Regions from separate parts of the Bradyrhizobium sp. USDA 336 genome, predicted to be linked through region 1. Evidence: predicted binding sites of a transcription regulator. Region 1 holds the regulator's gene; the other holds the start of a gene.
What was found. The regulator LexA, encoded in region 1, represses DNA repair genes until DNA is damaged. The targets are predictions, from matches to a motif close to TGTTCNNNNTGTGTTCNG.
Positions count from the first base shown of each region.

Region 2: def (peptide deformylase) is a predicted target of LexA. The motif match lies at 9,943-9,960, and genes of this name have one in related genera.

Region 1 is NZ_JBIYDC010000002.1:1,413,702-1,429,614, reverse strand. It holds gene ABIA45_RS07630 (SurA N-terminal domain-containing protein) at 1-1,567, shown strand, start outside; gene trpD (anthranilate phosphoribosyltransferase) at 1,582-2,595, shown strand; gene trpC (indole-3-glycerol phosphate synthase TrpC) at 2,604-3,425, shown strand; gene moaC (cyclic pyranopterin monophosphate synthase MoaC) at 3,427-3,957, shown strand; gene ABIA45_RS07610 (EAL domain-containing protein) at 4,135-6,867, shown strand; gene ABIA45_RS07605 (S41 family peptidase) at 6,949-8,283, opposite strand; gene ABIA45_RS07600 (alpha-hydroxy acid oxidase) at 8,586-9,719, shown strand; gene ABIA45_RS07595 (HAD family hydrolase) at 9,746-10,369, shown strand; gene ABIA45_RS07590 (hypothetical protein) at 10,528-10,731, shown strand; gene glp (gephyrin-like molybdotransferase Glp) at 10,950-12,158, shown strand; gene lexA (transcriptional repressor LexA) at 12,335-13,036, shown strand; gene ABIA45_RS07575 (hypothetical protein) at 13,426-13,860, shown strand; gene ABIA45_RS07570 (GAF domain-containing protein) at 14,078-15,019, shown strand; gene ABIA45_RS07565 (ComEC/Rec2 family competence protein) at 15,026-15,913, opposite strand, start outside.
Region 2 is NZ_JBIYDC010000002.1:4,977,999-4,993,911, forward strand. It holds gene yidC (membrane protein insertase YidC) at 1-109, shown strand, start outside; gene yihA (ribosome biogenesis GTP-binding protein YihA/YsxC) at 250-903, shown strand; gene ABIA45_RS24375 (DUF423 domain-containing protein) at 903-1,268, shown strand; gene argB (acetylglutamate kinase) at 1,465-2,352, shown strand; gene ABIA45_RS24385 (DUF1036 domain-containing protein) at 2,511-3,497, shown strand; gene ABIA45_RS24390 (pyrimidine 5'-nucleotidase) at 3,512-4,204, shown strand; gene dapD (2,3,4,5-tetrahydropyridine-2,6-dicarboxylate N-succinyltransferase) at 4,440-5,285, shown strand; gene ABIA45_RS24400 (DUF805 domain-containing protein) at 5,434-6,039, shown strand; gene dapE (succinyl-diaminopimelate desuccinylase) at 6,036-7,202, shown strand; gene truA (tRNA pseudouridine(38-40) synthase TruA) at 7,376-8,113, opposite strand; gene fmt (methionyl-tRNA formyltransferase) at 8,233-9,156, opposite strand; gene def (peptide deformylase) at 9,294-9,821, opposite strand; partial or broken gene ABIA45_RS24425 (DNA recombination protein RmuC) at 9,991-11,191, shown strand; gene ABIA45_RS24430 (GIY-YIG nuclease family protein) at 11,337-11,639, shown strand; gene ABIA45_RS24435 (AmpG family muropeptide MFS transporter) at 11,822-13,183, shown strand; gene ABIA45_RS24440 (hypothetical protein) at 13,307-13,741, opposite strand; gene recR (recombination mediator RecR) at 13,769-14,371, opposite strand; gene ABIA45_RS24450 (YbaB/EbfC family nucleoid-associated protein) at 14,373-14,693, opposite strand; gene ABIA45_RS24455 (DNA polymerase III subunit gamma/tau) at 14,720-15,913, opposite strand, start outside.

The sequences.
Region 1 (15,913 bases):
CGGCCAATCCGACGAGCAGATCCGCCAGCTCATCATGAACGACCCCAACTTCAAGGGTATCGGCGGCAATTTCGACCCCAATCGCTTCCAAGCCTTGATCCGCAATTTCGGCTACACCGAGCAGCGCTATGTCGCCGAACAGCGCAAGGTATCGCTGCGCCGGCAGATCACCGGCACGGTCGGCGCCGGCCTCGAGCCCCCGAAGGCCATGGTCGACGTCCTGACGCGCTACCAGAACGAACAACGCTCGATTGAATTCGTCCGGCTCGACGCCGCGCAGGCCGGTCCGATCGACCCGCCCTCGCCCGAGGCGCTTGCCGCCTATTTCGAGGATCACAAGGTCCAGTTCCGCGCGCCCGAATATCGCAAGATCTCCTTCGTCGTGGTCTCGCCGGAAGAGATCGGCAAATGGACCGAGGTCTCGGACGAGGATGCCCGGAAGGCGTTCGAGCAGCGCAAGGATCGGCTGGGCACGCCGGAAAAGCGCCAGATCCAGCAGATCGTGTTTCCGAACGTTGCCGAAGCGCAAGCCGCTCGCGAGCGCCTCGTCGGCGGGACGTCGTTCGAGGACATCGGCAAGGAACGCGGGCTGAGCGCCTCCGACGTCGACCTGGGACTGGTGACCAAGTCTTCGCTCACGCCCGCCGTCGGCGATGCCGCGTTCGCGCTGCCTGCCGGCGAGATCAGCCAGCCGATCCAGAGCGGACTCGGCGTCGCGATCGTCAGGGTCGACAAGATCGAGCCGGGCGCCGAGGCCGACTACGCCAAGCTTGTCGGCGACATCAAGCGCGAGATCGCGACTGAGCGTGCGCGCGTTAAGGTCGCCGACCTCCGCGACAAGATGGAAGACGAGCGCGGCGGCGGCTCCAGCGTGATCGATGCGGCGCAGAAGCTCGGCCTCACCGCCGTGACCATCGAGGCCGTCGACCGCTCCGGCCGCGCCCCGAACGGCCAGCCGATCGCCAACATCCCGCAGGGCCTCGACGTGGTGTCGCAGGCCTTCAACACCGACGTCGGCGTCGACAACGACGCGATCTCGTTCAAGGGTGGCTATGTCTGGTACGACGTGCTCGCCATCACGCCCTCGCGCGACCGCAATCTCGACGAGGTCCGCGACCAGGTCGAGGGGCGCTGGCGCCAGGACCAGATCGCGGCCAAGCTGAAGGCCAAGGCGACCGAGATGGTGCAGAAGCTCGAAGCGGGCGGCAAGCTCGCCGACGAGGCCGCCGCTGTCGGCGCCAAGGTCGAGACCGCGGCCGGCTTCAAGCGCGACGACTCGCCCGCCGGCGTGCCCGGCACCGTCGTGGCGGCGGCCTTCCGCACCGCCAAGGACGGCATCGGACAGACGACCGTGAGCGGCGGCAGCGAGGTGATCGTCTTCCGCGTCACGGACATCGTCGATCCCGCGGTCGACTTTGCCTCCGACGCGGTCAAGAAGCTGAAGGAGAGCCTCGACCGCGCCCAGACCGAGGAGCAGGTCGCTTCCTACGTCAACAAGCTTGAAACCGACATCGGGACCACCATTAATCAGGCCGCCTTCGCGCAGGTGACCGGCGCGAACCAGTGAGTTGAAAGCACGCGATGGACGACCTGAAATCGATCATTGGAAAAGTGGCGACCGGCGCCAGCCTGTCGCGTGACGAAGCCGCTTCCGCCTTCGATGCCATGATGAGCGGCGAGGCCACGCCCTCGCAGATGGGCGGGCTCTTGATGGCGCTGCGGGTGCGCGGCGAGACCGTGGACGAGATCACCGGCGCGGTCGCGGCGATGCGCGCGAAGATGCTGACCGTGCAGGCGCCGCCGGAGGCGGTCGACATCGTCGGCACCGGCGGCGACGGCTCCGGCTCGGTCAACGTCTCGACTTGCGCATCCTTCATCGTCGCGGGCGCCGGCGTGCCCGTGGCCAAGCACGGCAACCGCGCGCTGTCGTCGCGCTCGGGCGCCGCCGACGTGCTGGCCTCGCTCGGGGTGAAGATCGATCTCAAGCCGGAGCAGGTCGGCCGCTGCGTGCGCGAATGCGGCATCGGCTTCATGTTTGCCCCCGCCCACCATCCCGCCATGAAGAACGTCGGCCCCACCCGGGTCGAGCTCGCCACGCGCACGATCTTCAATCTGCTCGGTCCCCTGTCGAATCCGGCCGGCGTGAAGCGGCAGATGGTCGGCGTGTTCTCCAGGCAATGGGTGCAGCCGCTGGCGCAGGTGCTGAAGAATCTCGGCTCCGACTCCGTCTGGGTGGTGCACGGCTCCGACGGCCTCGACGAGATCACACTCACCGGCCCGACCTTCGTCTCCGCGCTTCACAACGGCGAGATCCGGAATTTCGAGGTGACGCCGGAGGAAGCCGGCCTTTCGCGTTGCGAGGCCGGTGCGCTCAAAGGCGGCGACGCCGATGCCAACGCGATCGCGCTGCAGAGCGTGCTCGACGGCAAGCCGAGCCCCTTTCGCGACGTGGCGCTGCTCAACGCCGCCGCCGCGCTGGTCGTGGCCGGCCGTGCCAAGGACCTCAAGGAGGGCGTCGCGATCGGCGTCCGCTCGATCGACAGCGGCGCAGCCAACGCGAAGCTGAAGCACCTGGTCACGGTCTCCAAGAGCTGAACTCCCGCATGTCCGACATCCTGACCAAGATCGAGACCTACAAGCGCGAGGAGATCGCGGCGGCGAAGCGAGCGCGTCCGCTCTCCACCGTCGAGGCGCAGGCCAAGGCCGCCTCCGCGCCGCGCGGCTTCCTGCGCGCGATCAAGGCAAAGCACGCCAAGGGCGGCTACGCGCTGATTGCCGAGATCAAGAAAGCCTCACCCTCCAAGGGACTCATTCGCGCCGATTTCGACCCGCCGGCACTCGCCAGGGCCTATGAGGCCGGCGGCGCCGCCTGCCTGTCGGTGCTGACCGACACGCCCTCGTTCCAGGGCCATCTCGACTTCATGGTAGCCGCGCGCGAAGCAACCTCGCTTCCCGTTCTGCGCAAGGATTTCTTGTTCGATCCCTATCAGGTGGTCGAGGCCCGCGCGCACGGCGCCGACTGCATCCTGATCATCATGGCGGCGCTCGATGACGCCGCCGCAAGAGACCTCGAAGACGCCGCCCTCGCCTACGGCATGGACGTCTTGATCGAGATCCATGACCGCGCCGAGCTCGACCGGGCGCTGAGACTTCGCTCGCCGATGATCGGGGTCAACAACCGTAATCTTCGGACCTTCGAAACCACGCTCGCGACCAGCGAGGCCTTGGCGCCGCTGATCCCTTCGGACCGGCTGATGGTCGGCGAGAGCGGCATCTTCACGCCCGAGGACCTCGCCCGGCTGGAGCGCGTCGGCATGGCGACGTTCCTGGTCGGCGAGAGCCTGATGCGGCAGGCCGACGTCACGGCGGCGACGCGCGCGCTGCTCGCGCGCCAGGCGACGGCGCGCGCGGCGGGCACGCGCTGACATGGCGCGCCAGCCAGCGAAGAGGTCGGCCAAAGCGAAGCAGGCCAAAGCCGAGGCGGGCCCGGCCCTCACCCATATCGGCGCCTCCGGCGAAGCGCGGATGGTCGACGTCTCGGACAAGCCCGCGACGGAGCGGCTTGCGGTCGCCGAGGGACGCGTCGTCATGACCAAGACGACGCTCGATCTGATCGTGTCCGGCAACGCCAAGAAAGGCGACGTACTCGGCACCGCGCGCATCGCCGGCATCATGGCCGCCAAGCGCACCTCGGAGCTGATCCCGCTCTGTCATCCGCTCGCGCTGTCAAAGGTCATCGTCGATATCGAGCCTGACGCCAAGCTGCCGGGCTGCGTGGTACGGGCCAGCGTGAAGGTGACGGGACCGACCGGCGTCGAGATGGAGGCGCTCACGGCGGTGTCGGTCGCCTGCCTCACCATCTACGACATGATCAAGGCCGTCGAGCGCGGCGTGCGCATCGAGGGCATCCATCTGGTCGAGAAGCTCGGCGGCAAATCCGGCCATTACCGCGCCTGACGCGGGTTTGCGCAAGCACGCCGGTTTCGCGCCGCGCGCATGGATTGCTTTTGCGCGCGAGCATTCACGTCTCGTTAACCGCGCTTCCTAACTTTACTTCCACACCGTCACCGTAAACCAACGGATGTTCTCAGGGTCCTGAATTGATCCTGACGTGTGCGCGGCAACGAATCCAGCATGAAGATGAAATTCGGCAATCGTCTGTTTGACCAGGTCTTCGTGCGCAGCGGTCCGATCCGCTGGCTGGTGGTTGGCGGCACGCTGCTGATCGCGGCCATCGCCATAGGCTCGGTCCTGATCGCGCAAAATTTCCGGGAGCGGGCGCTGCGCAATTCCGGCCGCGAGCTGGAAAACACCGTACTGCTGCTCGCTCATCATTTCGACCAGCAATTGCAGGACTTCGCCGTCATCCAGAAGGATTTCGTCGATCACGTCCGCACCACCGGAATTGCGACCGGAGAGGACTATCGCAAGCGCCTCTCGGGCGAGGACGTGCATCGGAGGCTGCGGTCGAAGATCGAGGCGCTGCCCTACATGGGCGGCGTCAACATCATCGATGCCGAAGGCAATCTGATCAATTCGTCGACGGCGTGGCCGGCCCCCAAGGTGAATGTCGCCGATCGTGCCTACTTCCGCACCTTCAAGTACGATCCCAATGCGCCTGATGTCCTGATCGAGCCGCTGCACAGCCGCGTCTCCGGTGCGTGGACCATTCTGGTGGCCCGGAGGGTCGTCGGGCCACGCGGCGAGTTCCTCGGTGTGGTCGGACGCGGAATCGAGCCCGCCAACTTCGAGAAGTTCTTCGCCTCCGTGGTGCTCGGCGAAGGCGCGACGATCTCGATGCTGCATCGCGACGGCACACTGCTCGCCCGCTATCCGCAGTCCGGCGAATTGATGGGGCGAAACTTCAAGACCGGACCGTTCGAGCATCAAAGGGTGTTCGGGCTCGATCATTTCGCCGGCCGCTTCAACAGCCCGGTCGACGGCGAGGACCGGCTGATCTCCTCCCGCGCCCTGCCCCACTTCCCGATCCTGGTGATGGCCACCACGACGCGCGCAGCAGCCCTGGCGGACTGGCGCGAGCAGATCGGCATTCTGATCTCGATCGCAGCCTCTTCCGCGCTCGCGATCGCAGGCGTGCTGATTGCCGTCGTGCGCAAGCTGCTGGAGCAGCACCGCCTTTCGCGCGAACAGCTGACGCTGGAGAAGCAGCGGCTCGACCGCGCCGTCAACAACATGACGCAGGGCCTGTTGCTGTTCGATTCCGAGCAGCGGCTCGTGGTCTGCAACCAGCGCTACATCGAGATGTACGGCTTGTCGGCCGAGATCGTGAAGCCCGCCTGCAGCTTTCGCGACATCATCGCCCATCGCAAAACGACCGGCTCGTTTACCGGCGACGTCGATGCCTACGTCGCGCGCGTCCTGAAGGACATCCATCTCCGCAACTCCATGGTGGTCGATACCGCCGACGGCCGTTCGATCCACATCCTCAACGAGCCGCTCGCGGATGGCGGCTGGGTGGCGACCCATGAGGACATCACGGAGCGCCGGCGCATCGAGGAGCGCATCACCCACCTCGCCCACTACGACGCGCTGACGGACCTGCCCAACCGCGCCATGTTTCACGAGCATCTGCGGCAGGAGCTGGCTGCGGCCCGCCACGGCGAGCAGACCGCGGTGCATTACATCGACATCGACGAGTTCAAGGGCGTCAACGACGCGCTCGGCCATCTCGTCGGCGACGAGCTGTTGAAATCGATCGCGACGAACCTCCGCCGCTGTGCCGGCCCGGCAGACTTCGTGGCGCGCCTCGGCGGCGACGAATTCGCCATCGTGCAAGGCGCGGTGACGTCGTTGGATCAGGTCAACGAGCTCGTCGCGCGTGTCTTCGAAACCATCCGCACGCCGGTCGACTGCATGGGCCATCATCTCACCAGCGACGCCAGCATCGGCATCGCGCTCGCGCCGGAACACGGCACGGCGCTCGACCAGATCCTGAAGAATGCGGACATGGCAATGTACGCGGCCAAGTCCGCCGGACGCCACACCTACCGCTTCTTCGAGCCGGCCATGGACGCCAAGGTCCGCGAACGCCGCGACCTCGAGGGCGACCTGCGCCACGCCATCGCGCAAGGCGGCCGCGAAGGCGGGCTCGAGGTGTATTACCAGCCCTGCCTCGGCCTGAAGGACGACCGCATCACCGGCTGCGAGGCGTTGGTGCGCTGGCGCCATCCCGAGCGCGGCTGGGTCTCGCCGGCGGATTTCATCCCGATCGCCGAAGACACCGGCCTGATCAACGAGATCGGCGAATGGGTGCTGGCGACCGCGTGCCGGGACGCGGCAAGCTGGCCCGACGACATCCGCCTCGCCGTCAACGTCTCGCCGGTGCAGTTCAAGAGCGGCACGCTGGCGCTGAAGATCATGGCGGCGCTCGCCGCGTCGAACCTGCCGGCGAGCCGGCTCGAGCTCGAGATCACCGAGGCGGTCCTGATCCGCGACGACGATGCCGCGCTTGCCATCCTGCACCAGCTCCGCGCCATCGGCGTGCGCATCGCGCTCGACGATTTCGGCACCGGCTACTCGTCGCTGAGCTATCTGCACCGCTTCCCGTTCGACAAGATCAAGATCGACCGCTGCTTCGTCGAGGACATCGCCCGTCCCGACGGCTCCGCCAGCATCGTTCAAGCCGTCGTCAACCTGGCGCCCGCCCGTCGCATGACCACGACGGCCGAAGGCGTCGAGACCGAGGAGCAGCAGCGTCTGCTGCGCACGCTCGGATGCTCCGAGATGCAGGGCTATCTGTTCAGCGCCGCCAAACCCGCCGACAAGATGCTGGAGCTGTTCGCGCTGCACCGCAGCCGGCTCGCCCGGCGCGAAAGCCGCGAGAGCCGCCGCCGCGAGGTCGGTTAGGCCGAAACGGCGCTGCAAACCAAATCGCCCGGAAGCGGTCCTCCGCTCCCGGGCGAAACATGATCCGAAACGTCGTAAGATCTAGTTCGGCACTGCGGCCTTCGTCGCAGGCTTGGCGGCGATCGCATTTGCCGTAACGCCGCGGAGGAAGTCGTAGGCTGCGTGCAGAGCCTTATCGTCCTTCTCTTCCGGCGGAACGTAGGACTGCGATCCGGTCTGCTCGGTGCCGTCGGCCGACAGATGCCCGCGCATCTGGGATTCCGCCATGGTGTCCATCCGCCCCTTCAGCTCGGGCGGCACGTCCTGGAGGATCTCGATGTCGGGCGCGATGCCTTGGGCCTGGATCGAGCGGCCCGACGGCGTGTAGTAGCGTGCCGTGGTCAGCGCCAGCGCGCCATTGCCGGAGCCGAGCGGAATGATGGTCTGCACCGAGCCCTTGCCGAACGATCGCGTGCCGATCAACGTCGCGCGCTTGTGGTCGTGCAGTGCACCGGCAACGATCTCCGAGGCCGAGGCCGAGCCGCCGTTGATCAGCACCACGATCGGCTTGCCTTTGGTGAGGTCGCCGCCATGGGCGGTGAAGCGCTGGGTTTCTTCCGGACTGCGGCCGCGGGTCGAAACGACCTCGCCGCGCTGCAGGAAGGCGCTCGACACCGACACGGCCTGGTCGAGCAGGCCGCCCGGATTGTTGCGCAGATCAACCACATAGCCGGCGAGCTTCTCCGGCGGGACCTGCTTGGAGACCGAGGCGATCGCCTTCTTCAGGCCGTCGGCGGTCTGCTCGTTGAACGAGGTGATGCGGATATAGCCGATGTCGCCGTTCTCGACGCGGAAGCGCACCGGACGCACATGGATGATCTCGCGCGTGATCGCAACCTCGAGCGGCGCATCCGCGCCCTTGCGGATGATGGTCAGCTTGGTCTTGGTGTCGACCGGTCCCTTCATCTTGTTGACCGCCTGCTCGAGCGTCATGCCCTGCACGGCCTCGCCGTCGATCTTGCCGATGAGGTCGCCGGACATGATGCCGGCCTTCGAAGCCGGCGTGTCGTCGATCGGCGAGACGACCTTGACGAGGCCATCCTCCATCGTGACCTCGATGCCGAGCCCGCCGAACTCGCCGGAGGTGGTCTCCTGCATCTCGGTCCAGGCCTTGGCGTTCATGTAGCGCGAATGCGGGTCGAGCGAGGTCACCATGCCGGTGATCGCCCCCTCGATCAGCTTGGCATTGTCCGGCTTCTCGACATAGCTGGCCTTGACCCGCTCGAACACCGCGCCGAACAGATTGAGCTGGGAATAAGCATCATTCGCACTCACTGCCGCCCGCGCTGCCCATACGCCGCCCTGCGGGCTGGCTACCAGAAGGGTCAGGCACGCTCCCGTGAGCGCGCCCAGGGGGAACAGCAGGGTTTTCCGCATGAAGGTGCCTTTTGCTTGGCGTTTCTCTTGAGGCTGGGAAACGCCATGCAAATGGCGATCCAGTCCATCTCTCACAATACCATTCTGGTTTCTTCAAGGCCGGGATGCCGCGCTGGCGGGTACACCGAAGAAATCTCTTCGCCTTGGCCTAAACTTTTGGCAACGTTCCGAAACTGTTTCGAAGCAACACGACGCCGGTCCGAGCCGCTCACGCCTCGCAGCTATGCGATTTTAGGATGGTTTTGGAGGGCCGGACGCGATAGGCGATGGCGACAAGACTTCAAATTCTCGGGAGGACAACAATGAATGAAGCGCCCCGCATCCGGCCGGAACGGAACGTCGAGCTCGGCGCCAGCGACGAGCCGTTCCAGAACCTGCACGAGTTCATCCGGAAGGCGCGCGCCAACCTCAACCAGAATGCCTGGGACTACATCGTCGGCGCCGCCGAGACCGAGACCACGATGCGGCGCAATCGCATGGCGCTCGACGAGATCGCCTTCCGCCCGCGCGTGCTGCGCGACGTGCGCAGGATCGATGGCAGCGTCGAGCAGTTCGGCCGCAAGCTGCGTCTGCCGGTGGTGCTGGCTCCCGTCGGCGCACTCGAGATCTTCGATCCGGATGGCGCGGCGAGCGTCGCGCGCGCTGCAGGCAGGTTCGGCGCCGCGCACATGCTGAGCTCGGTGTCCGAGCCCGGCCTCGAGACGACCGCCGAGGCTGCCCCCGATGCACTGCGTCTCTATCAGCTCTATGTCCGCGGCGACGATGCCTTCGTCGCCGATGTCGTCAGCCGGGCCGAGAAGAACGCCTATGCCGCCTTCTGCCTGACCGTCGACACCGCCCATTACAGCCGTCGTGAACGTGACATCGCCAAGCGCTACGTTCGCGAGAGCCGCCTGCGCGCCACCGGCGGCGATTTCCAGAAGGGCCTGGAGTGGCGGACCGTGAAGATGATCAAGGATACGTTCAAAATTCCGCTGATCCTCAAGGGTATCGCCACGGCCGAGGATGCGCAGATCGCGCTCGATCACGGCGTCGAGTGGATCTACGTCTCCAACCATGGCGGACGCCAGCTCGACCACGGCCGCGGCGCCATGCACGTGCTGCCGGAGATCGTCGACGCCGTGAAGGGCCGCGCCAGGATCATGGTCGACGGCGGCTTTTGCCGCGGCACCGACATCGTCAAGGCGATCGCGGCGGGCGCCGACCTCGTCGGCATCGGCCGGCTGCAATGCTGGGCGCTGGCGGCAGCCGGCGAAGCCGGCGTCGCACGGATGCTGGAGCTGCTCGAAGACGAGGTGCTGCGCTGCCTCGGCCTCCTGGGCGCCACCTCATTCGCCGAGATCGATAAATCCTGCCTGCATCCGGCGACCGCCACCAACGCGCCCAGCGTGTTCAGCGCGTTCCCGCTGTTCGATCACGAGCCCTATCGTTACTGACGCGCCATACTGAAGTGAAGGACGCAATGACATCGCTCTCTCCCGGCAGCGCGGATGCGCTGCTGTTCGACCTCGGGCGCGTTGTGCTCGACATCGACTTCTCCAAGGCGATCGCCTGCTGGGCGGGACATGCCGGCTGCCAGCCCGAGGCCATCATCGCGCGCTATGTGCGCGACGAGGCCTACCGGTTGCACGAGATGGGCAAGATCAGCGATGCGGACTATTTCGCCTCGCTGCGGTCCTCGCTCGGGATCGGCATCTCGGATGCGCAATTCCTGGAAGGCTGGAACGCGATCTTCGCCGGCGAGATGCCTGATATCGCCGAGCTGCTGCCGCGGGCGGCGAAGCAGATGCCGCTCTATGCCTTCTCCAACACCAACCGGCCGCACGTCGACTATTTCTCGAAGGAATATGCCGGTCTGCTCGGCCATTTCCGCGAGCTGTATCTGTCCTCCAGCATCGGCCTGCGCAAACCGGATGCCGAGGCCTTCGACCATGTCGTGGCGGCGATCGGCGTGCCGGCCGAGCGCATCGTGTTCTTCGACGACCTCGCCGAGAACATCGAGGGAGCGCGGGCGCGCGGGTTGACCGCCGTGCATGTCACCTCGCCGCGTGATGTCGGGAGCGCATTGAAAGCACTGGGGATCTGAGCCGCGGGAAAGCCCGAAACGCGATCACTTCCCGGAACAAAAACTGCTGAAATTGTGGAACCTGATCACTTTGTGCATTTTTATACAGAGTTCCGGGAACGGAATACCACCTTTCGGACTCATGAGTCCGTTGGGACTTCTACATTGGACTGATCGACGTGCTGGGCAAGACCTATCTCACCAAGCAAGCCTCTCTCCTGCTCGAATTCGCTAGAACCACCTCGGATTCTGACCTCTCCGCCAAGCTGATCAGCAAGGCCGCCGACCTGAAATCCCAGGCCGATCCGCTGCCCGACAAAGATCAGGGTCCCAAGGCGCCCGACGTCGCGGATTTCAGTCCAGGCGATCCGACGGAGCGTTGACCGATGCTGGCCGTGGCGCTCGTCATTCTCGTCCTTGCCATGGCAATCCTCGTTCCGGTCTGTCTCGCCTTCCGCATCATGCCGCGGCGGAGTTGAGCCGACCTCCTCCACCCGCGATCACGCAGGATAAATCATCCCGCGTGCTGCTTTGCCTCACGCCTGCACTCGGCTAGAACTCTCGCCGCCCATTGACTGATGTGCTCAGCAGGAGTTCGCCCGTGGCCCTGATGCCGGTTTCTGACGCGCTTGCCGCGGTGTTGGCCGGCGTCGAGCCGCTGGCTGAACAGATGGTTTGCCTCGACGAGGCCTACCATCGTGTGCTCGCCCGCGATGTCGCGGCACGGCGCACGCAGCCGCCGGAGGCAATGTCGGCGATGGACGGCTATGCCGTGCGCACGGCGGACGCGGCATACGATTCGAGGTTGACCGTCGTCGGTGAGGTCGCGGCGGGCCGGCCGTTCGCGGGAAGCGTCGGCCCCGGCGAAGCCGTGCGGATCTTCACCGGCGGCGTCGTTCCCGACGGCGCCGATGCCGTCGTGATCCAGGAGGACACGGCTGCCGACGGCAAACATGTCACGATCAAGGAAGCCGCCATTTTCGGCCGGCACATCCGCCCTGCAGGCGTCGACTTCCGCGAAGGCGACGTGCTGCTGCGCAAGGGAATCCGTCTCACCGAGCGCGATCTCGCCCTTGCCGCCGGAATGAATCATCCGCATCTCGCCGTCATCCGCCGCCCGAGGGTTGCCGTTCTCGCCACCGGCGACGAGCTCGTGATGCCGGGCACCACGCCTGGTCGCGGCCAGATCGTCTATTCCAACGGCTATGCCCTGCATGCGCTCGCCCGCAGCGAGGGCGCCGAGACCATCGACCTCGGAATTGCCGCCGATACGCTGGAGGCGACGTCCGCCGGCATCCGCAGCGCGCGCGAGAGCGGCGCCGACATCCTGATCACGACCGGCGGTGCGTCGGTCGGCGACCACGACCTGGTCCAGCAGGCGCTCAAGGGCGAAGGCATCGCGATGGCGTTCTGGAAGATCGCGATCCGGCCCGGCAAGCCGATGATGCACGGTCGACTAGGCGCGATGCGCGTGATCGGCCTGCCCGGCAATCCCGTGTCGTCCTACGTGTGCGCCTTCCTGTTCATGGTGCCCTTGATTCGCGCCCTGTCGGGCCGTTCAGCGATTCATCATCAGCGCGAGCGCGCCGTGCTGGGCCGCGATCTCGCCGCCAACGACCAGCGCGAGGATTATCTGCGTGCGCGGCTGGAGGTGCGCGACGACGGCACGCGCGTCGCCCTTCCCGTCAGCCATCAGGACTCCTCCCTGCTTGCGAATCTCGCTGCGGCACAGGTACTTCTCGTGCGTGCACCGTTCGCGCCGAAGGCCGAGGCAGGGACGCCTTGCGAGGTGCTCCGGCTGCCCGTCTGAGCCACCCAGCCACACGCATTCCGCGAGTTTGGCCGCGTTCACCATAAATTAAGCAGTTGCGGAACACATATCGAACATATAGTGTCCGTTCATGATTTGTTTCGAGGATGTAGCGGCTTATTGCCGACTTCATCGTCTCGGAATCGAACGACATCAACCGGGGGACTTTGGTCGAGATGTTGACGCGCAAACAATACGAGCTTCTGCGGTTCATCAGCGAGCGTCTGAAGGAAAGCGGCGTGCCGCCGTCCTTCGACGAGATGAAGGATGCGCTCGACCTGCGCTCGAAGTCAGGCATCCATCGCCTGATCACTGCGCTCGAGGAGCGCGGCTTCATTCGCCGCCTGCCCAACCGTGCCCGTGCCATCGAGGTGATCAAGCTGCCCGAGCTCCAGGCCGCCGCCGGCAATCGCCGCGGCTTCACCCCGAGCGTCATCGAGGGCAATCTCGGCAAGGTGCGCGCGAGCTCCAGCCCGCCCGCGGACGAGGGCGAGCGCCCCGTCGCGGTGCCCGTGATGGGCCGCATCGCCGCCGGCACGCCGATCGAGGCACTGCAGACCCGCAGCCACACCATCAGCGTGCCGCCGGACATGCTCGGCTCGGGCGAGCATTACGCGCTCGAAGTGCGCGGCGATTCGATGGTCGAGGCCGGCATCCTCGACGGCGACATGGCGCTGATCCAGCGCAACGAGACCGCAAATACCGGCGACATCGTGGTGGCATTGATCGACGACGAGGAGGCCACGCTCAAGCGCTTCCGCCGCCGCGGCGCCTCGATCGCGCTCGAGCCCGCCAATGCCGCCTACGAGGTCCGCATTCTTCCGCCGAACCGCGTGAAGATCCAGGGTAAGCTGATCGGGCTTTATCGGAAGTACTGATACCGGAAGTCTCAAGCGCCGCGCGCGCTTCGATCGGCATCGGCGATCCAGGATCGGAGCGGATACTTGTCCGCTCCGGCGGGACGGTTTGTCTGGTTCTGCGCCGGCTGTCCGGTCTATCTTCCCGCGCGACATTCGCCCGTGCAGGCGCGCAGCAATCTCTCTCTGCTTCGCCGGTAGAGTTGTGCCGGCAGTGCTGATAGCTGCGGCCAAATGCAAGGACGCGAGGTTTGTTCCTATCGAATCCGGGAAAGATAATGTGATCGCGTGCTGCGAACGCGAGCCGCAGATTTGCCCATAACCGAGCAGAGCGTTGTATGCTTCCACTCTGATAGAGGCCTGCGCCTCGAAAGAGACGCGGGTCGCTATCCCAGCATGAGGAGCACCCGATGTGTGACTACAGCCTGCATGCCGTCGCGACGCGCCCCGCCGTAGTCGGCGAGACGATCGTCACGACAACCTTCCGCGGCACCTCGACGCGCGGCTTCGCTTCTGAAGCCGATCCCTCCGTCGCGGTCTGTCTGCTGCCGGGAACGGAGCTCGCTTTCGCCGACGACGTCCGCTACGACAACCGCTGGATCTGGACGCGCACCGTGAACTCTCGCGTCGGCAAGTTCGGCAAGATCGACCCGCACATTCCCGATCGCCATCATGACGCGATCGAATTTCCCGACGGCAAATATGTGCTGGTGACGCAGCTCGTCGAAGGCCAGCGCGCGACCGTGCTGCAATTGCCGGTGACGCAGCCGGCCCCCGAGCGCGAGCACAAGCCGCAGACCGTCGCCGACACGCGGCCCACGATCACGCGCCTGCCGATCGGCTGACGCCCTTCGGCCGAAAGGCCGAGCCCGGGATTGAAATTGCCGTCGCCGGCCGAGGCCGGCGAGCCCGGTGGGTTTTTGTTTCAGGACATTCGATCGGCGAGCCCGCCGCCGCGCCTCGTCGCCGCATGAAGTTTGGGCCGTCCTGCCTGAATTTTGAACGTTCGCTCCGCAGCCAAATGACCGATGCTGCAGTGGCTTGAGGCGGCGGACAGACTCGATGAAGACCTTCATTCGCGTCGTTGAACTCTGGGTACCCGACCGGACGCGCATGCGGCTGGAATTCGGCGGCGGCCTCTACGACGAAGGGCTGTCCGCGTTCAAGGCCGTCAGCGAAGAGCTGCACTTCGGATATGACGAGGGACTTCCAGGCAAGGCCTGGGCCTGTGGCCACCCCGTCATCCTCACGAAATTCGCCAACTCCTATTTCAAGCGGACCGATCAGGCCGCTGCGGCCGGCCTCACCTGCGGCGTGGCGGTGCCGGTGTTCGCGGGCGAATTCCTGCAAGCCGTGCTGGTGCTGTTCTGCGGCGACGACGAGGCGCACGTCGGCGCGATCGAACTCTGGCACAACGATCCTGATCTCTCGCATGAGATGGGGCTCGTCGATGGCTATTACGGCACCGCGGACATGTTCGAATTCAACTCCCGCCACACCAGATTTCCGCGCGGCTTCGGCCTGCCCGGACGCACCTGGAAGGCGGGCCTGCCACTGATCATCAAGGACTTGCACGACGCCAAGAGCTTCTTGCGCTGGGAGGACGCCGCCAAGGTCGGGATCAATCTCGGCGTCGGCGTGCCCTACGGAACCGGTACCGACCAGACCTGGGTTCTGACATTCCTGTCCGCGCAGGCAACGCCGATTGCACGACGCTTCGAGATCTGGGTCCCGAACGAGGACCGTTCGGCGCTGGTCTTTCGCGCCGGCGATTGCAGCGCACAGACCGACCTCGCCGCACGCTATGCGGCGCAGTCCATCGCCAGGGGCGAAGGCAGCATCGGCGGCGCCTGGGCCGCCGGCATGCCCGCGCTCAACGACGATCTCACCCGTGACGGCTCGATAGCCGGCTCCGAAGCCTGCGCAGCCGGGCTGAGCCGAATGGTGGCCCTGCCGGTCATCGGCAACGGAAGGCTTGACGCCGTGCTGGCCTGGTATTTGTGATCCGCGTCAATCGTCGGCCTGCAAGTCGGCCTCCGATGGCGTTGCGTCCCGGCTGCGGGGCACGGCCGCCTTCGGCACCAGGCTGCCGTCGAAATCCCCCTCGCCGGCGCCGGCAGGCAGCCAGGGACGGCTTGCCCCTCTCGCTCTCACCGCCTGCACCGAAAAACCCTCTCCGCTTCGCGTCAGAGCCAGTGCGCCCTGACTGGCAAGACGCGCCCGATCGACCACCATCGCCGCGCAATCGGACGGCGCGGGCCGCGCCGTCACCACCAGCGCGGCGCGGCTGCAATCATCGGCCAGCGCGTCGATGCGCGTCGCCAACGCGATCAGTCGTCCGTCCGCGAGCGGCGCCACGCAGCCGGACTCGTCACACGACACCCCGCTCGCCATCGAGGCGTTACCGGCATCGCGCGGATCGGCATCGGCAGCCAACCACTCCTTCAGCAGGAAGCTGTCCTTGCTGGCGCGGATCACCTGCAAGCGCCCATCCCCGCCCCGGACCGCGACGCTCGCGCCGTCCCCGGCAATCAGGATATCCGGCTGCCGTACCGACAGTCCCCAGAGGATCGCTGCCAGCAGCACCAGGGCGCCGGACCAGCGCAAGGGCGTGCGCAACAGGCCCATCACGATGAGCCCGAGGCTCGCCGCGATCAGCGGCGCGATCCCGAAGGCGGGAATGCGGCCAACGGCGCCCGGCAGGGCCGCCACCCAGCGCGCGACCAGGACCATCCACTCGATGCCGATCCCCATCAACCACCAGAACACGCCGTCGAGCCCGAAGGGCGCCGCGAGCAGCCCCAACAGCCCGGCCGGCATCACCAGCGCCGAGACCACCGGCATGGCGCCGAGATTGGCGAGCACGCCGTATGGCGTCACGCGATGGAAGTGGAAGGC
Region 2 (15,913 bases), 3.6 Mb from region 1:
GAACAACCTGCTCTCGGTGCTCCAGCAGAGCTACATCATGCGTCGCAACGGCGTGAAGGTGGAGTTACTCGACAATCTCAAGGCGACGTTCGCGAGGAAGGCGACGTAAGCGTCGTCATTGCGCGCGCAAGTGCCTCCACGTTGTCATGCCCGGGCTCGTCCCGGGCATCCACGTTTGGGAGGATGCTCGACAGACAGACGTGGATGGCCGGGACAAGCCCGGCCATGACGAGAGGATAGACCGCTCGCATGAACGAGAAGACCGACGAGCGACTGATCGAGGCCGGGCGAAAACTGTTCGCCCGCGACTGGCAGTTCATCTGGGCCTCGCCTTCGATCGAAACGCTGCCGCCGATGGCGGGGCTGGAGATCGCCTTCGCCGGGCGCTCCAATGTCGGCAAGTCGAGCCTGATCAACGCGCTCACGGGACGCAACGCGCTGGCGCGCACCTCGCATACGCCGGGCCGCACCCAGGAGCTGATCTTCTTCGAGGTCCCCGGCAAGAACGACCTGCGCCTCGTCGACATGCCCGGCTACGGCTATGCCAAGGCGCCGAAGAGCCAGGTCGCGTCCTGGACCGAGCTAATCCACAGATTCCTGCTGGGACGCGCCAGTCTCGCGCGCGTCTACGTGCTGATCGATGCGCGGCACGGGATCAAGGATGTCGACCTCGAGGTGCTAAAGACGCTCGACCGCTCCGCCGTCAGCTATCAGATCGTGCTGACCAAGGCCGACCAGGTGAAGGCCGCCGAGCTGCAAGCGCGCATCGCCGAGACTGAGGCCGCGCTCGCCAAGCATCCGGCGGCGTTCCCGAACGTGCTCGCGACCTCGTCGCGCAGCGCGACCGGCATGGAGGGCCTGCGCGCCGCGATGGCGAAGCTCCTGGAAGAGCGGGCCTCGTGATGCCAGCGCACCGCCTGCTGATCGGGCTTGCCGGCTTGATGGGCGCGGCCGGCGTCGCGCTGGCCGCCGCCTCCGCCCATGGTGCGGACGCGAGCCGTCTTGCCTCCGCCAGCGCCATGCTGCTGTTTCATGCAAGTGCCATACTTGCGACCATCGCCTTGCTCACGCGCGGCCTTCTGCACGGCGGAATTGGACTCGTGGCGACGTTCGGCTTCGCGATCGGTGCCGCGCTGTTCGCAGGCGACCTCACCTTGCGGCAGTATGCCGGGCACGCGCTGTTTCCGATGGCGGCGCCGACGGGCGGGATGGTGATGATTGCGAGCTGGCTGGCGGTAAGCGTGGCGGCGGTGGCGGCGAAAAGGTGATGCTCTCGTGTCCCGGACGCGGTGCGGCACGCAGTGACGCTCCGCAGAGCCGGGACCCAGAAGCGACATGGGCCCCGGCTCTGCAGCGCACCGCTTAAGGAGCGTTGCGCTGCGTCCGGGGCACCAAGACTGCTTTGCGCTGTCCCCGCCAATCGGATAGAACGCGCACCATTCGATCCGCCAGCGAGACCGCGACATGACCGACATCTCTCCGCTCGACCAGGCCCGCATCCTGTCCGAAGCGCTGCCGCACATGCAGCAATATGACGAGGAAACCATCGTCATCAAATACGGCGGCCATGCCATGGGCGACGAGGAGACCGCGAAGAACTTTGCCCGCGACATCGTGCTCTTGGAGCAGACCGCGATCAATCCGGTGGTGGTGCATGGCGGCGGGCCGCAGATCGCGACCATGCTCAAGCGTCTTGGGATCGTCTCGGAATTCGCCGCGGGCCTGCGCATCACCGATGCCGCGACCATCGAGATCGTCGAGATGGTGCTCGCCGGCTCGGTCAACAAGCAGATCGTCGGCTACATCAACGAGGCCGGCGGAAAGGCGGTGGGCCTGTCCGGCAAGGACGGCAACATGGTGAAGGCGTCGAAGACGACGCGCACCATCGTCGATCCCGATTCGAACATCGAGAAGGCCATCGATCTCGGCTTCGTCGGCGACCCCGAGAAGGTCGACCTCACTTTGCTGAACCAGCTGATCGGCTACGAGCTGATTCCGGTGCTGGCGCCGCTCGCGACCTCCAAGGAAGGCCAGACGCTGAACATCAACGCCGACACCTTTGCAGGGGCCGTCGCCGGCGCACTGAAAGCCAAGCGCCTGCTGCTGCTCACCGACGTGCCCGGCGTGCTCGACAAGTCGAAGAAGCTGATCCCGCAATTGTCGGTGAAAGACGCGCGAAAGCTGATCGCCGACGGCACCATCTCCGGCGGCATGATCCCGAAGGTCGAGACCTGCATCTACGCGCTGGAGCAGGGCGTGGAGGGCGTCGTCATCATCGACGGCAAGATGCAGCACGCGGTGCTGCTCGAGCTCTTCACCAACCAGGGCACGGGCACGCTGATCCACAAGTGAGAGACGAGCAGCGAAGAAGAGAGGGCGTCATGCCCGGGCTTGTCCCGGGCATCCACGTTCTTTCTTTGCCGAAGCGAGACGTGGATGGCCGGGACAAGCCCGGCCATGACGACCGGAGAAAGTCGAAACACCGCCGCTCCCGCCTCACCCGCTTCCTGATGTCGCTGCCGGCGGCCGCTGTCTCCTTCTTCTTCTCCTCCGCGCCAGCGATCGCCGACCTCAAGATCTGCAACCGCATGTCCTATGTGGTCGAGGCCGCGATCGGCATCGACGACAAGGCGGCCACCGCGACGCGCGGCTGGTTCAGGATCGATCCCGCGGCCTGCCGCGTGGTGGTGCAGGGCACGCTGACCGCGGACCGCATCCTGCTCAACGCGCGCGCGCTCGGCGTCTACGGCGCGTCCCCGATCCCGCAAAGCGGCAACGACATGCTGTGCGTCGCGCAGGACAATTTCGTCATCGCGGCGGCGCGGCAGTGCCGCAGCGGCCAGACGCAGGTTCCCTTCACGCAGGTGACGCCGACGCAAAGCCCGGACGGCAACCTCGTCGCTTATCTCGCCGAGGATTCCGAATATGACGACGAGCAGGCGCGCCTCGCCGGCATCCAGCGGCTCCTGGTGATCGCAGGCTACGACGCCGCGCCGATCGACGGCGTCGATGGGCCGAAGACGCAGAGCGCGCTGGCCGCATTCCTGAAGAGCCGGGGCTTGTCGTCCGACATCGTAGGCTCGCAGAACTTCTTCAAGACCATGGTAGATGCGGTGCAGACGCCGTCCGCGACTGGCCTCACCTGGTGCAACGACACGCCGCACAAGGTGATGGCGGCGATCGCGACCGACGACGGCAAGGCCGTGACCAGCCGCGGCTGGTATCGCATCGATCCCAAGACCTGCCTGCACCCCGATGTGACCGGCCAGCCGAAGCAGATCTTCAGCTTCGCGGAAGCGGTCGACGCCGACAACCGAATCGTCAAGCTGAAGGACAAGCCGCTGAATTGGGGCGGCGACAGGCAGCTCTGCACACGCGAGACCAAGTTCGAGACCAGCGAGCAGACCGATTGCGGCGCGCGCGGCTTTGCGGCAACGGGCTTCAGCGCGGTAGACATGTCGACCGGCGGCAAGACGCTGCGCTTTGCCGTACCGTGAGCGAGAGACTTGTGATGAGCCCACCCCGCAGCTTCAGCCATGTCGACACCTGGGTGTTCGACCTCGACAACACGCTCTATCCGCATCACGTCAATCTGTGGCAGCAGGTCGATGCGCGGATCGGGGAGTTCGTCTGCAACTGGCTGAATGTCGGCCCGGAGGAAGCGCGGGCGATCCAGAAAGATTATTATCACCGCTTCGGCACCACGATGCGCGGCATGATGACCCTGCACGGCGTCTCCGCCGACGACTACCTCGCCTATGTCCACAAGATCGACCACTCGCCGCTGGAGCCGAATCCGGCGCTCGGTGCGGCCATCGCAAAGCTGCCGGGCCGCAAGCTGATCCTCACCAACGGCTCGGTCGACCATGTCGATGCCGTGCTGGCGCGGCTCGGCTTCGCCGGCCATTTCGACGGCGTGTTCGACATCATCGCCGCCGAGTTCGAACCGAAACCGGCGGAGCAGACCTACCGCAAGTTCCTCGGCCAGCATGCGGTCGATCCGACCCGCGCCGCCATGTTCGAGGACCTCGCCCGCAACCTCACTGTCCCGCACCAGCTCGGCATGACCACCGTGCTGGTGGTGCCTGACGGCACCAAGGAGGTGGTGCGCGAGGACTGGGAGCTGGAAGGCCGCGACGCCGCCCATGTCGACCACGTCACGGATGATCTGGCGGGGTTTTTGGCGGGGCTGTCGCCCCAATGACCGAAGTCATCCCGGGGCGCGAAGCGAGCCCGGGATCCATAACCACAGGGAGTGGTTGTGGCGCGAGATCGATAACTCCGAGTCCTCGCCAAATGACCGCCTGTGGTTATGGGTCCCGGGCTCGCGCTTCGCGCGCCCCGGGACGATAGTGGAGTTTGCCTTGACTCCACCCCTGCAAATCTCGAAAAAGCGCTCCAATTCTCGCGAAACCACGCGCTTCCCAGAGGAAATCCCGATGTCTCTTGCAGCCCTCGAATCCACCATCAACAGCGCCTTCGACGCGCGGGACGGCATCTCGACCTCGACCAAGGGCGAGGTGCGCGAGGCCGTGGACCAGGCGCTGGAGACCCTGGACAAGGGCGAGGCCCGCGTTGCCGAGCGCGGCAGCGACGGCAAGTGGAAGGTCAATCAATGGCTGAAGAAGGCCGTGCTGCTGTCGTTCCGCCTCAACGACATGGACGTCATTGGCGGCGGCCCCGGCAAGGCGAGCTGGTGGGACAAGGTGCCCTCGAAGTTCGAAGGCTGGGGCCCGAACCGCTTTCGCGATGCCGGTTTTCGCGCGGTGCCGGGCGCGGTGGTGCGCCGCTCGGCCTTCATTGCCAAGAACGTCGTCTTGATGCCGTCCTTCGTCAATCTCGGCGCCTATGTCGATGAGAGCACGATGGTCGACACCTGGGCCACCGTCGGCTCCTGTGCGCAGATCGGCAAGCGCGTGCACATTTCCGGCGGCGCCGGCATCGGCGGCGTGCTCGAGCCGCTGCAGGCCGAGCCTGTCATCATCGAGGACGATTGCTTCATCGGCGCGCGCTCGGAAGTCGCCGAAGGCGTGATCGTGCGCAAGGGCGCGGTGCTGGCGATGGGCGTGTTCCTGGGAGCCTCGACCAAGATCGTCGACCGCGAGACCGGCGAGGTCTTCATGGGCGAAGTGCCGGAATATTCGGTGGTGGTGCCCGGCGCTCTGCCCGGCAAGCCGATGAAGAACGGCCAGATCGGCCCGAGCACCGCCTGCGCCGTCATCGTCAAGCGCGTCGACGAGCGCACGCGCTCCAAGACCAGCATCAACGAGCTGCTGCGGGATTGATGCCAGGCGAGTAGCGAGTAGCCAGTGGCGAATAGGGCGCGGACCCTCTTCCCCATTCGCCATTCACCATTCGCTGCTAGGATCGAACCCACCCACTCTCCATGGCGACCAATGTCCGGGCGGCTCCGTTCCGCCCGGAGCCACTCGCATGGATTGGACTTGGTACCTTTTCCGCTTCGACGGGCGCATTGGCCGCGCCAAATTCTGGCTGGCCGGGCTGATCATCCTCTGCTGGATGATCTTCATGGCGGCAATCGCGGTCGCGTTCGGCGCCGGCTCGTTCGCCATTTCAATCAGCGACATCTTCAAGGTGCTCGACCCAGACACTTATCGCGCGCTGTCGCGCGCCGATCTCCCGCTGGTCCTGACCAAGCTGATCGGCACGCCACTGTTCACGTGGGTGTTCGCCGCGACCTTCGTCAAGCGTCTCCACGACCGCGACAAGTCCGCCTGGTGGCTGCTCGCCTACTTCGTGATGCCTGGTCTGTTCAAGCAGTTCGAAGAGCGACTTCCAGACAGTTACTGGATAGCGCCCATCGCGCTGGCCTGTTTCGTCCTACCCCTAGCCGGCTTCGTCGAGACCGGCTTCCTGCGCGGCACCCGGGGGCCCAATCGGTTCGGTCCGGATCCGTTGGCCCAGAACGACTCCTCGCTGACCCCGCCTGCGAGACGCTGGGACCAGGGCCGCGAGATCGAAATTGTCCCGCTCCATGCTAGCCCACCCGGCGGCATGCATGTTAAGCGGGGCGCATGACCGATGCTCTCTCCATTGCCCGCGACCTGATCCGTTGCCCTTCAGTCACTCCGGCCGATGCCGGCGCGCTCGGGGTGCTCGAAAAAATCCTGGGCGCTGCCGGTTTCACCTGTCACCGCGTGACCTTCAGCGAGGAAGGCACCGCCGACGTCGACAATCTCTATGCGCGGATCGGCACGGAAAGTCCGCACATCACCTTTGCCGGCCACACCGATGTGGTGCCGCCCGGCGACGAGAGCGCCTGGAGCGTCGGGGCGTTCTCCGGAGAGGTGAAAGAGGGCGTGCTGCATGGCCGCGGCGCGGTCGATATGAAGGGCGGCATCGCCTGCTCGGTCGCGGCGGTGCTGGAGCATCTCGCCGCCAACGGCGGCAAGCCGCGCAGCGACGGTAAGGGCTCGATCTCGTTCCTGATCACCGGCGACGAGGAAGACGTCTCGATCAACGGCACCATCAAATTGCTCAAATGGGCCGCCGAGCGCGGCGAGAAATTCGACCACTGCGTGCTCGGCGAGCCTTCCAACGTCGAGACGCTCGGCGACACCATCAAGATCGGCCGGCGCGGCTCGCAATCCGGCACGCTCGTCGTCGACGGCGTGCAGGGCCACGTCGCCTATCCGCACCGCGCCTCCAATCCGGTGCCGGACATCTCGCGGCTGATCGTCGCGATCTCCGACGAGCCGCTCGACCATGGCAGCGCGCAATTCCAGGCGTCCAATCTCGAATTCGTCTCGGTCGACGTCGGCAACAAGGCCTTCAACGTCATCCCCGGCGAGGCCCGCGCAAGATTCAACATCCGCTACAACGACAACCACACCCAGGCGAGCTTGCGTGAATTGGTCGAGACGCGTCTCGCCAAAGCCTGCGGCAACCGCATCAAGGCCCGCATCGTGTGGGAGCCCTCCAACTCGAACGTGTTCGTGACCAAGCCGGGGCCGTTCACCGATCTCGCGGTCTCCGCGATCGAGGAGGTGACGGGGCGCAAGCCCGAGCTGTCGACCTCAGGCGGCACGTCGGATGCGCGATTCATCTCCTTCTATTGCCCCGTGATCGAGTTCGGTCTGGTCGGGCAGACCATGCATCAGGTGGACGAGCGCGTGCCGGTGGTGGATCTGGAGAGGTTGACGAAGGTGTATCGCGGGATCTTGGCGCGGTATTTTGCTTGAGGCACTGTTGCCTCCACAAACACGACCGTCATCGCCCGGCTTGACCGGGCGATCCAGTATTCCAGAGACGGCAGTGATTGAGCCGAGAGGCCGCGGCGTACTGGATGCCCCGGTCAAGCCGGGGCATGACACCGAGGTTTGGCGAGAGCATGCCCGCTCTCTGCGCCGCTCGCCTAATAATCCACCTTCATCAAATACAGGCCCTCGGGCGGGGCGACGATGCCGCAGGCGGCGCGGTTGCGGGCTTTGAGCGCGGCGGAGAGATCGTCGGCGGTCCAGCGGCCCTCGCCGACCCAGACCAGGGATCCCACCATCGAGCGCACCTGGCTGTGCAGGAACGAGCGTGCCGAGGTGATGACGTTGATCTCGCGACCATCGCGGATCACGTCGAGCTGGTCGAGCGTCTTCTCCGGCGACTTGGCCTGGCACTCGGTGTCGCGGAACGTGGTGAAATCGTGCTTGCCGAGCAGGCGCTGCGCCGCCGCATGCATCGCCTCAGTGTCGAGCTTGCGCGGCACGCGCCAGGCGTGGCCGACATCGAGCGCGAGATTGGCGCGGGTGTTGACGATGCGATAGCGGTAGTGGCGCTTGACCGCCGAGAAGCGCGCCTCGAAATCGTCGGGCACGATCTCGGCCTCGAGCACCGCGATCGGATGCGGGCGCAGATGCGCGTTGAGCCCGTCGCGAAAACGGCCCGGCGGAAACTGCTTGTCGACGTCGACATGCGCGACCTGGCCGCGTGCATGCACGCCGGCATCGGTGCGGCCGGCACCGTGCACGCGCAGATCCGCCCCGGTCATCGCCTTCACGGCCGCCTCGAGCGCGCCCTGCACCGACGGCAGCGTGTCCTGCACCTGCCAGCCGAAGAACGGCGCGCCGTCATATTCGATGGTGAGCTTGTAGCGGGGCATCGTGTCCAGTTTCGTCGTCATTGCCCGCGAAGGCGGGCAATCCTGCACTCCGCAGCTTATCCGATTGACCGAGAAGCCTCGGCGTACTGGATACCCCGCCTTCGCGGGGTATGACAGTGTCAGGTGAATTTGGATCCCGCCTTTAACGGCACGCCGCGCAGGAAGTCCGCGGCCTGCATGCGGGCCTTGCCCTCGCGCTGCAGCTCGATGATGCGGATGGCGCCGTCGCCGCAGGCGACGGTAAGCTGATCGTCGAGCACGTCGCCAGGCGCGCCGGAGCCTTGCGCCAACTCGCAACGCAGGATTTTGACGCGGGCATCGTCAAGCTCGCTCCAGGCGCCGGGGAAGGGCGAGAGGCCATGGACGTGGCGCAGCACCGCGCGCGCCGGCTTGGTCCAGTCGATCCGCGCCTCGGCCTTCTCGATCTTGGCGGCATAGGTGACCCCGTCCTCGCTCTGCGCCTTGAGCTGGAGCCCGCCGCGTTCGAGCGCGGCCATCGCGCGCACCATCAGGTCGGCCCCCAACGGGGACAGGCGATCGTGCAGGTCGAGCGCGGTCATGTTGTCGGTGATCGCGATGCGCTCGGCCATGGCGACGTCGCCGGTATCTAAGCCGACATCCATCTTCATCACCATCACGCCGCTCTCGGCATCATCAGCCATGATTGCGCGGTTGATCGGCGCGGCGCCGCGCCAGCGCGGCAACAGCGAGGCGTGCAGATTGTAGCAGCCGAGTTTTGGCGCATCGAGGATCGCCTGCGGCAGGATCATGCCGTAGGCGACGACGACGGCCGCATCAGCCTCAAAGGCGCGGAACTCCGCCAGCGCCTGCTCGGTCTTCAGCGTCTTCGGCGTCAGCACGGGGATACCCAGCTTTCGCGCGGCTTCCTCGACCGGCGTCGGCTGCAATTGCAGGCCGCGCCGCCCGCCCGGCTTCGGCGCGCGGGTGTAGACCGCCGCGATCTCGTGGCCATGAGCGACCAGCTCGAGCAGCGTCGGCACGGAGAAATCGGGCGTGCCCATGAAGATGAGGCGGAGGGGCATGTAGCTGCGTTCGGTGAGAGTTCTGGTTCTCCGTCATGCCCGGGCGTGTCCCGGGCATCCACGGTCTTGGCGACAAAGCAAGCAAGGCGTGGATGGCCGGGTCAAGCCCGGCCATGACGACCTGAGAGAGCCGAGGCCTACTCCGCCGCGCGCTTGGCGGCTTTCTCGAACTTCTTCATGACGCGGTCGCGCTTGAGCTTGGACAGATAGTCGACGAACAGCACGCCGTTGAGATGGTCGATCTCGTGCTGGATGCAGGTGGCGTAGAGGCCTTCGGCATCTTCCTCATGCACCTTGCCGTCGAGATCGGTGAAGCGCACGCGCACCTTCGCGGGCCGCTCGACCTCCTCGTAATATTCCGGGATCGAGAGGCAGCCTTCCTCGTAGACCGAGAGTTCCTCGGACGAGGCGATAATCTCAGGATTGATGAAGACGCGCGGCGCGTGCTTGGTCTCGCCGTTCTCGTCGCGCTTGGCGAGGTCCATGGTGATCAGGCGCAGCGGCTGCGCGACCTGGATCGCCGCGAGCCCAATGCCGGGCGCGTCGTACATGGTCTCGAACATGTCGTCGGCAAGCTTGCGGATCTCCGCCGTGACCTTCTCGATCGGCTTGGAGACCAGGCGCAGCTGCTTGTCGGGCAGGATGATGATTTCTCTGAGGGCCATGGCCGCGATTTAAGCCGCGCGCCGGATGCGGTCAATGCGGCCCGGAACCCGTTAACCCCTCGCTAACCATAAAACTTCACCTTTCATTAACCATGAAAATTAAGGGCCGGTTAACCCAGAATGTTCCCTCTTCGTTCGCGAGAGTGCAGCGAATCGGCTACAAGGCGGCATGAACGAGATCATTGTCATGCTGGGCGACTGGCCGGTGCGCATCGTCGATGCGCTGATCGGCTTCGGTGCGCTCGTCCTCATCCTGCTGGTTGTGATTGCGGTCGTGATCGCGCGCTCGGGGCGGCGTGGCGCGGAACTCGCCATGGCGAACGCGATCCGGGCCGACGAGCTCGAGGAGCGCCTCGCCCAGGTGCTGCGCGCCCAGAGCGAGGCCTCGGGGCGGGTTGACGCCATGACCCAGGCGCTCGCGGGACGCCAGGCCGAGATGGCGCGGGCGGTCAACGAGCGGCTTGATTCGGTGACGCATCGGGTCGGCCAGTCCATGGAACATTCGACCCGCAACACCATGGAGAGCCTGCGCGCGCTGCATGAACGGCTCGGCATCATCGACAACGCGCACAAGAACCTCACCGACCTCACCACGCAGGTGACCACTCTGCGCGACGTGCTCGCCAACAAGCAGTCGCGCGGCGCCTTCGGCCAGGCGCGGATGGAGGCGATCGTCCAGGACGGTCTGCCCAAGGGCTCCTACGAGTTTCCAGTTCACGCTCTCGACCGGAAAACGGCCGGACTGCGTCGTGTTCCTGCCGGACCAACGCCCGCTCTGCATCGACGCGAAGTTTCCGCTGGAGGCGATGACGGCGCTGCACGATGCCCGCACCGACGAGGAGCGACGCGTCGCCACGCAGCGGCTGCGCAGCGACGTGATGAAGCATGTCAGCGACATCGCCGAAAAATATCTCGTCGCCGGCGAGACCCAGGAGATGGCGCTGATGTTCGTGCCGTCGGAATCGGTCTACGCCGAGATCCACGACGGCTTCGACGACGTGATCCAGAAGGCCTATCGCGCCCGCGTCGTGCTGGTATCGCCGTCGCTGTTGATGCTCGCGATCCAGGTGATGCAGCAGATCATGAAGGACGCGCGCATGCGCGATGCCGCCGATCAGATCCGCACCGAGGTGATCAAGCTCGGCGACGATTTGGGACGCCTGCGCGACCGCGTGCTCAAGCTGCAAAAGCATTTTGCCGACGTGAACGAGGACGTCCGCCAGGTGCTGATCTCCGCCGACAAGATCGAGAAGCGCGCAGGGCGAATCGAGGAGCTCGATTTCAGCAAGAGCGATGCGCCGGAGGCACCGCGCCTGGTGGCGACGGGAGCGGCAGAGCTGTTTCCGCGCAAGCTCCAGGCGGGGGAGTGAGATTGGGGCACACTGTCATGCCCCGCGAAGGCGGGGCATCCCGTACGCCGCGGCGGTTGTGATCGAACCGAGACGCTGGTGGTTACTGGATCGTCCGCCCCCCTGCGCAATTGCGCGCGGACGATAAGGGCGGTGAGATGGTCACATGGGTGCACGCCTTTACTACGTCTACATTCTCGCCAGCCGAATTGGCTGCACGCTCTATATCGGCGTGACGAACGATCTCGTCCGCCGAGTGGCGCAGCACAAGTTGAAGGTCATCGAAAGCTTCACCGAAAAGTATGATGTCGTTCGGCTGGTCTACTTCGAGCAGTTCGATGATCCCGAGAACGCGATCAGGCGGGAGAAGCGGCTGAAGAAGTGGAACAGGGCCTGGAAGGTCCGCTTGATCGAGCAGCATAACCCAAACTGGGATGATCTCTATCCTGGCATAGCCGGACCACCGTAAGGCGGTCATACCCCGCGAAGGCGGGGTATCTAGTACGCCGCAGCAGTTGTGATTGAACCGAGACGCCGCGGAATACTGGATCGTCCGCCTTCGCGGACGATGACACCGAGAGGGTGGAGAGAGCATCCGCCCCACTGAGCTCGCAAGAGTCATTTCCCCCAGAATCTGCTAACACCCCCTCCATGACCGCACCCGACGCGACCTCCCCCGCCGCGACTTCCGCCGCCTCGCCCTCCTGGCGCGACAGCCTTGCCGTTTACCTGCAGCCGCGGGTGCTGATCGTGCTGTTTCTCGGCTTCTCCTCGGGGCTGCCGCTGGCGCTGTCGGGATCGACGCTGCTGGTGTGGATGGCCGAAGCCGGGGTCGATCTTGGAACGATCGGGCTGTTTGCACTGGTTGGAACACCATACACGCTCAAATTCCTGTGGGCGCCGCTGGTGGATGCGCTGCATGTGCCGTTGTTCACGCAGTCCTTCGGACGTCGCCGCGGGTGGCTGGTGTTTTCGCAGCTGTTGCTGATCGGCGCGATTTTGCTGTTGGCGCTGACCGATCCGGCACGTTCGCCGCTACTGGTCGCGCTCGGTGCGCTGCTGGTCGCGACGATGTCCTCGACGCAGGACATTGTGGTCGATGCTTTCCGCGTCGAGAGCCTGCCCGAAAGCGAGCAGGCCGCCGGCATGGCCGCCTATGTCGCCGCGTATCGCATCGGCATGTTGGTATCGACCGCAGGCGCCCTGTTCATCGTCACCGGCTTCGAGGCGATCGTTCCTCGTGGCGCCGCCTGGATGTGGGGCTATGTAGTGATGGCGGCTCTGGTGCTGATCGGCACGGTGACTGCGCTCGCCGCCACCGAGCCCGCACAATCCGCGCGCGCAGAGGCCGCCACGCAGGACGAGGGCGCGCTCACGCGGGTGTTCCATGCGGCGCTGGGCGCGTTCTCGGAATTCCTGCGACGCAAGGAAGCATGGGTCGTGCTCGCCTTTGTCGTGCTGTTCAAGTTCACCGACGCGTTCTCCGGCAACATGACCGTGCCGTTCGTCATCGATATCGGCTTCACGCGGAACGACTATGCCGTGATCGTCAAGGGCGTCGGCATCGTCGCGACCCTCGCCGGCGGCTTTGCCGGCGGCTTTGTGGCCCGGCGCTATTCGCTCGCGACCAGCCTGTGGATCGGCGGCATCGTGCAGGCGATGTCCAATTTGTCGTTCTCGTGGCTGGCGCTGGTCGGCGTCAACGAATGGGCGCTGACCCTCGCGATCACCTCCGACAATTTCTGCAACGCCATCGGCACCGTGATCTTCGTCGCCTATCTCTCGGCGCTGTGCCAGAACCCGCTGCACACGGCGACCCAATATGCACTGCTGACGGCGCTCGCCGCAGTAGGACGGACCTATTTGTCGTCGGGCGCAGGCTATCTGGCGAAAGCGACGGGCTGGCCGATGTTCTTCGCGATCTCCGTCCTCGTCGCCATCCCGAGCCTGATGCTGCTGGCGTATTTGCAGAGGCGCGGGCATTTCGAGGCGCTGGGGCCGGTGCGGGTGTAGGACTCACCTCTCTCTTTCGTCATTGCGAGCGAAGCGAAGCAATCCAGACTGTCACCGCTGAGGCAGTCTGGATTGCTTCGTCGCAAGGGCTCCTCGCAATGACGACCGAGGGAGTGGAGCTCCCTACTGCTTCTTGATCAGGCTCCACTTCGTGATCACGGCCTCGCTCATCTGGCCGGGATCGCTGGCGCAGGCGACCTCGTCCACCTTCACGGAGATCTCCTTGCCGACGAAGGATTTCAGCTGCGCGGCCTGCGCCTCGCTGGAGGTGACGAGCTGGAACGTCTCGGGGCCGGTTTCGAGATTGCACAGCCCGTTCGGCGGCGGCAGGCGGCGCGGTTCCGACGTGATCTGGTAGGTCGCGACGCGCTTGCCGTTCTTGGCGTCGCGCACCTTCATCGCGTTCAGCTCGCCGGAGAGCACGTCGCCAGTGTTGATCGGCTTGCCGGGCTTGGACGGCGGCGGCGCCTCGTCACGCTGCTGCGCGGAGATGGCCGGGGTCACCAGCATCAGCATCGTCGCGACCAAAGCGAAGCGTGTGGCGAAAAGTTTCGTCATGTCGTCCGTTCCGTGAAGTCTGGATGGCTAGAACAGGGTGCGCTGCCGCATCGCAGCCGATAGCGTACCTTCATCGAGATAATCAAGCTCGCCGCCGACGGGAACCCCGTGGGCGAGCCGCGTCACCTTCACATTGGCGTCCTGAAGCAGGTCGGTGATGTAATGCGCCGTGGTCTGGCCGTCCACCGTCGCATTCAGCGCCAGGATGATCTCGTGCACTTGCGAATCATGCGCGCGCGCCACCAGCGCGTCGATGGTCAGATCCTGCGGGCCGACGCCGTCGAGCGGCGACAATGTCGCGCCGAGCACATGATAGCGCCCCTGGGTCGCATTGGCCCGCTCCAGCGCCCAGAGGTCGGCGACGTCGGCGACGACGACGATAATCGCCGGATCGCGCTTCGGATCGGTGCAGACGGTGCAAGGATTTTGCGTGTCGATGTTGCCGCAGGTCTTGCAGACCTGGACCTTGTCCAGCGCCACCTGCAAGGCGCTCGACAACGGCATCATCAGTGCTTCACGCTTCTTGATCAGATGCAGCGCCGCGCGCCGCGCCGAGCGCGGACCGAGGCCCGGCAGCCGCGCGAGCAGCTGGACCAGCCGCTCGATCTCGGGACCTGCAACAGCGCCCATTTTATTGGCCGAACAGCCCCGGCGGCAGGCCGAGCCCGCCGGTGAGGGCCTGCATCTTCTCCTGCATGGCGGTCTCGGCCTTGCGGCGCGCATCAGCGAAGGCGGTGACGAGCAGGTCTTCCAGCACCTCGCGCTCTTCGGCCTTCATCAGCGAAGGATCGATCTTGATGCCCTTGACGTCCATCTTCGCGGTCATGCGCACGGCGACGAGACCGCCGCCGGAAATGCCTTCGACCTCGACGTTGGCGAGCTGGTCCTGCATCTCCTGCATCTTGGATTGCAGCTGCGCCGCCTGTTTCATCATGCCGAGAAAATCAGCCATGGGTGCGTGTCCTTGGAAAGAATGGTTCAGAGATCGTCGCCGTCGGAACCGTCGGGCGGATCGTCGCTGCCATAGTCGGCGTTAATATCGGTTTCCGGGGTCTCGGGAGCAAGCCTGCGGACCTCGACGACCTTGGCGCCGGGGAAACGCGACAGCACCTCCTGCACGCGCGGATCGGCTTCCGCGGTACGGGCATGCTCCTGCTTGGCCGCCTGGTTCACCGAACGCAAAGTCGGCTGGCCCTGCTCGTTGGAGACGATCACGGTCCAGCGGCGGCCGGTCCACAGCTCGAACTTCTTCGCAAGTTCCGAGATCATGGTCTTGGAAGCGTTGGGCTCGAGCGCGACTTCCAGCCGCCCCTCCTCGAAACGGACGAGGCGCATGTCGCCTTCGAGCGCGCTCTTTGTCATGATGTCGCGCTTCTGCCCTGCGAGCGCAACCAGCTGGGTGAAGCTCGCGATGCGCAGCTGGGGCGCCGCCCCTTGCGTATCCGGCGCGGGCGCCGCCATCTGCGGCCGGGCGCCACCGCCAAACGCTGGAGCCGAGGCTGTCGGCATCCGCACGGGCGCAGCCGACATCGGCGCTGCGGAGGCAACCGGCGCGGCGGGCGCGCCGCTGCGCGCGCTACTTCCGCCGTTCACGACCGGCGAGCCGCCGCCGTTCTGCTCCAGCATCCTGATCGCTTCGTCGGGCGTCGGCAGGTCGGCGACATAGGCGATGCGCACCAGAACCATTTCGGCCGCGGCTGCGGGACGCGTTGCGGCCTGCACCTCGGCGATGCCCTTAAGCAGCATCTGCCACATCCGCGACAGCACGCGCATCGAGATCTTGGAGGCGAACTCCTTGGCACGCACGCGCTCGGTCTCGCCATAGGCGACGTTGTCGGCGGTCGCCGGGATAACCTTCACACGGGTGACGAAATTGACGAACTCGGCGAGGTCCGAGAGCACGACGATGGGATCGGCGCCGACATCGTATTGGTCGCGGAACTCCTTGAAGGCGGACGCGATGTCGCCGCGCGCCAGCGACTCGAACAGGTCGATGACGCGGGTGCGGTCGGCAAGGCCCAGCATCTGCCTGACGGCATCGGCCTTCACCTGCCCCGCCGCATGCGCAATGGCCTGATCGAGCAGCGACAGCGAATCGCGTACCGAGCCCTCCGCGGCGCGCGCAATGATGCCGAGCGCCTCCGGCTCGATCTCGACGTTTTCCTTGGCCGC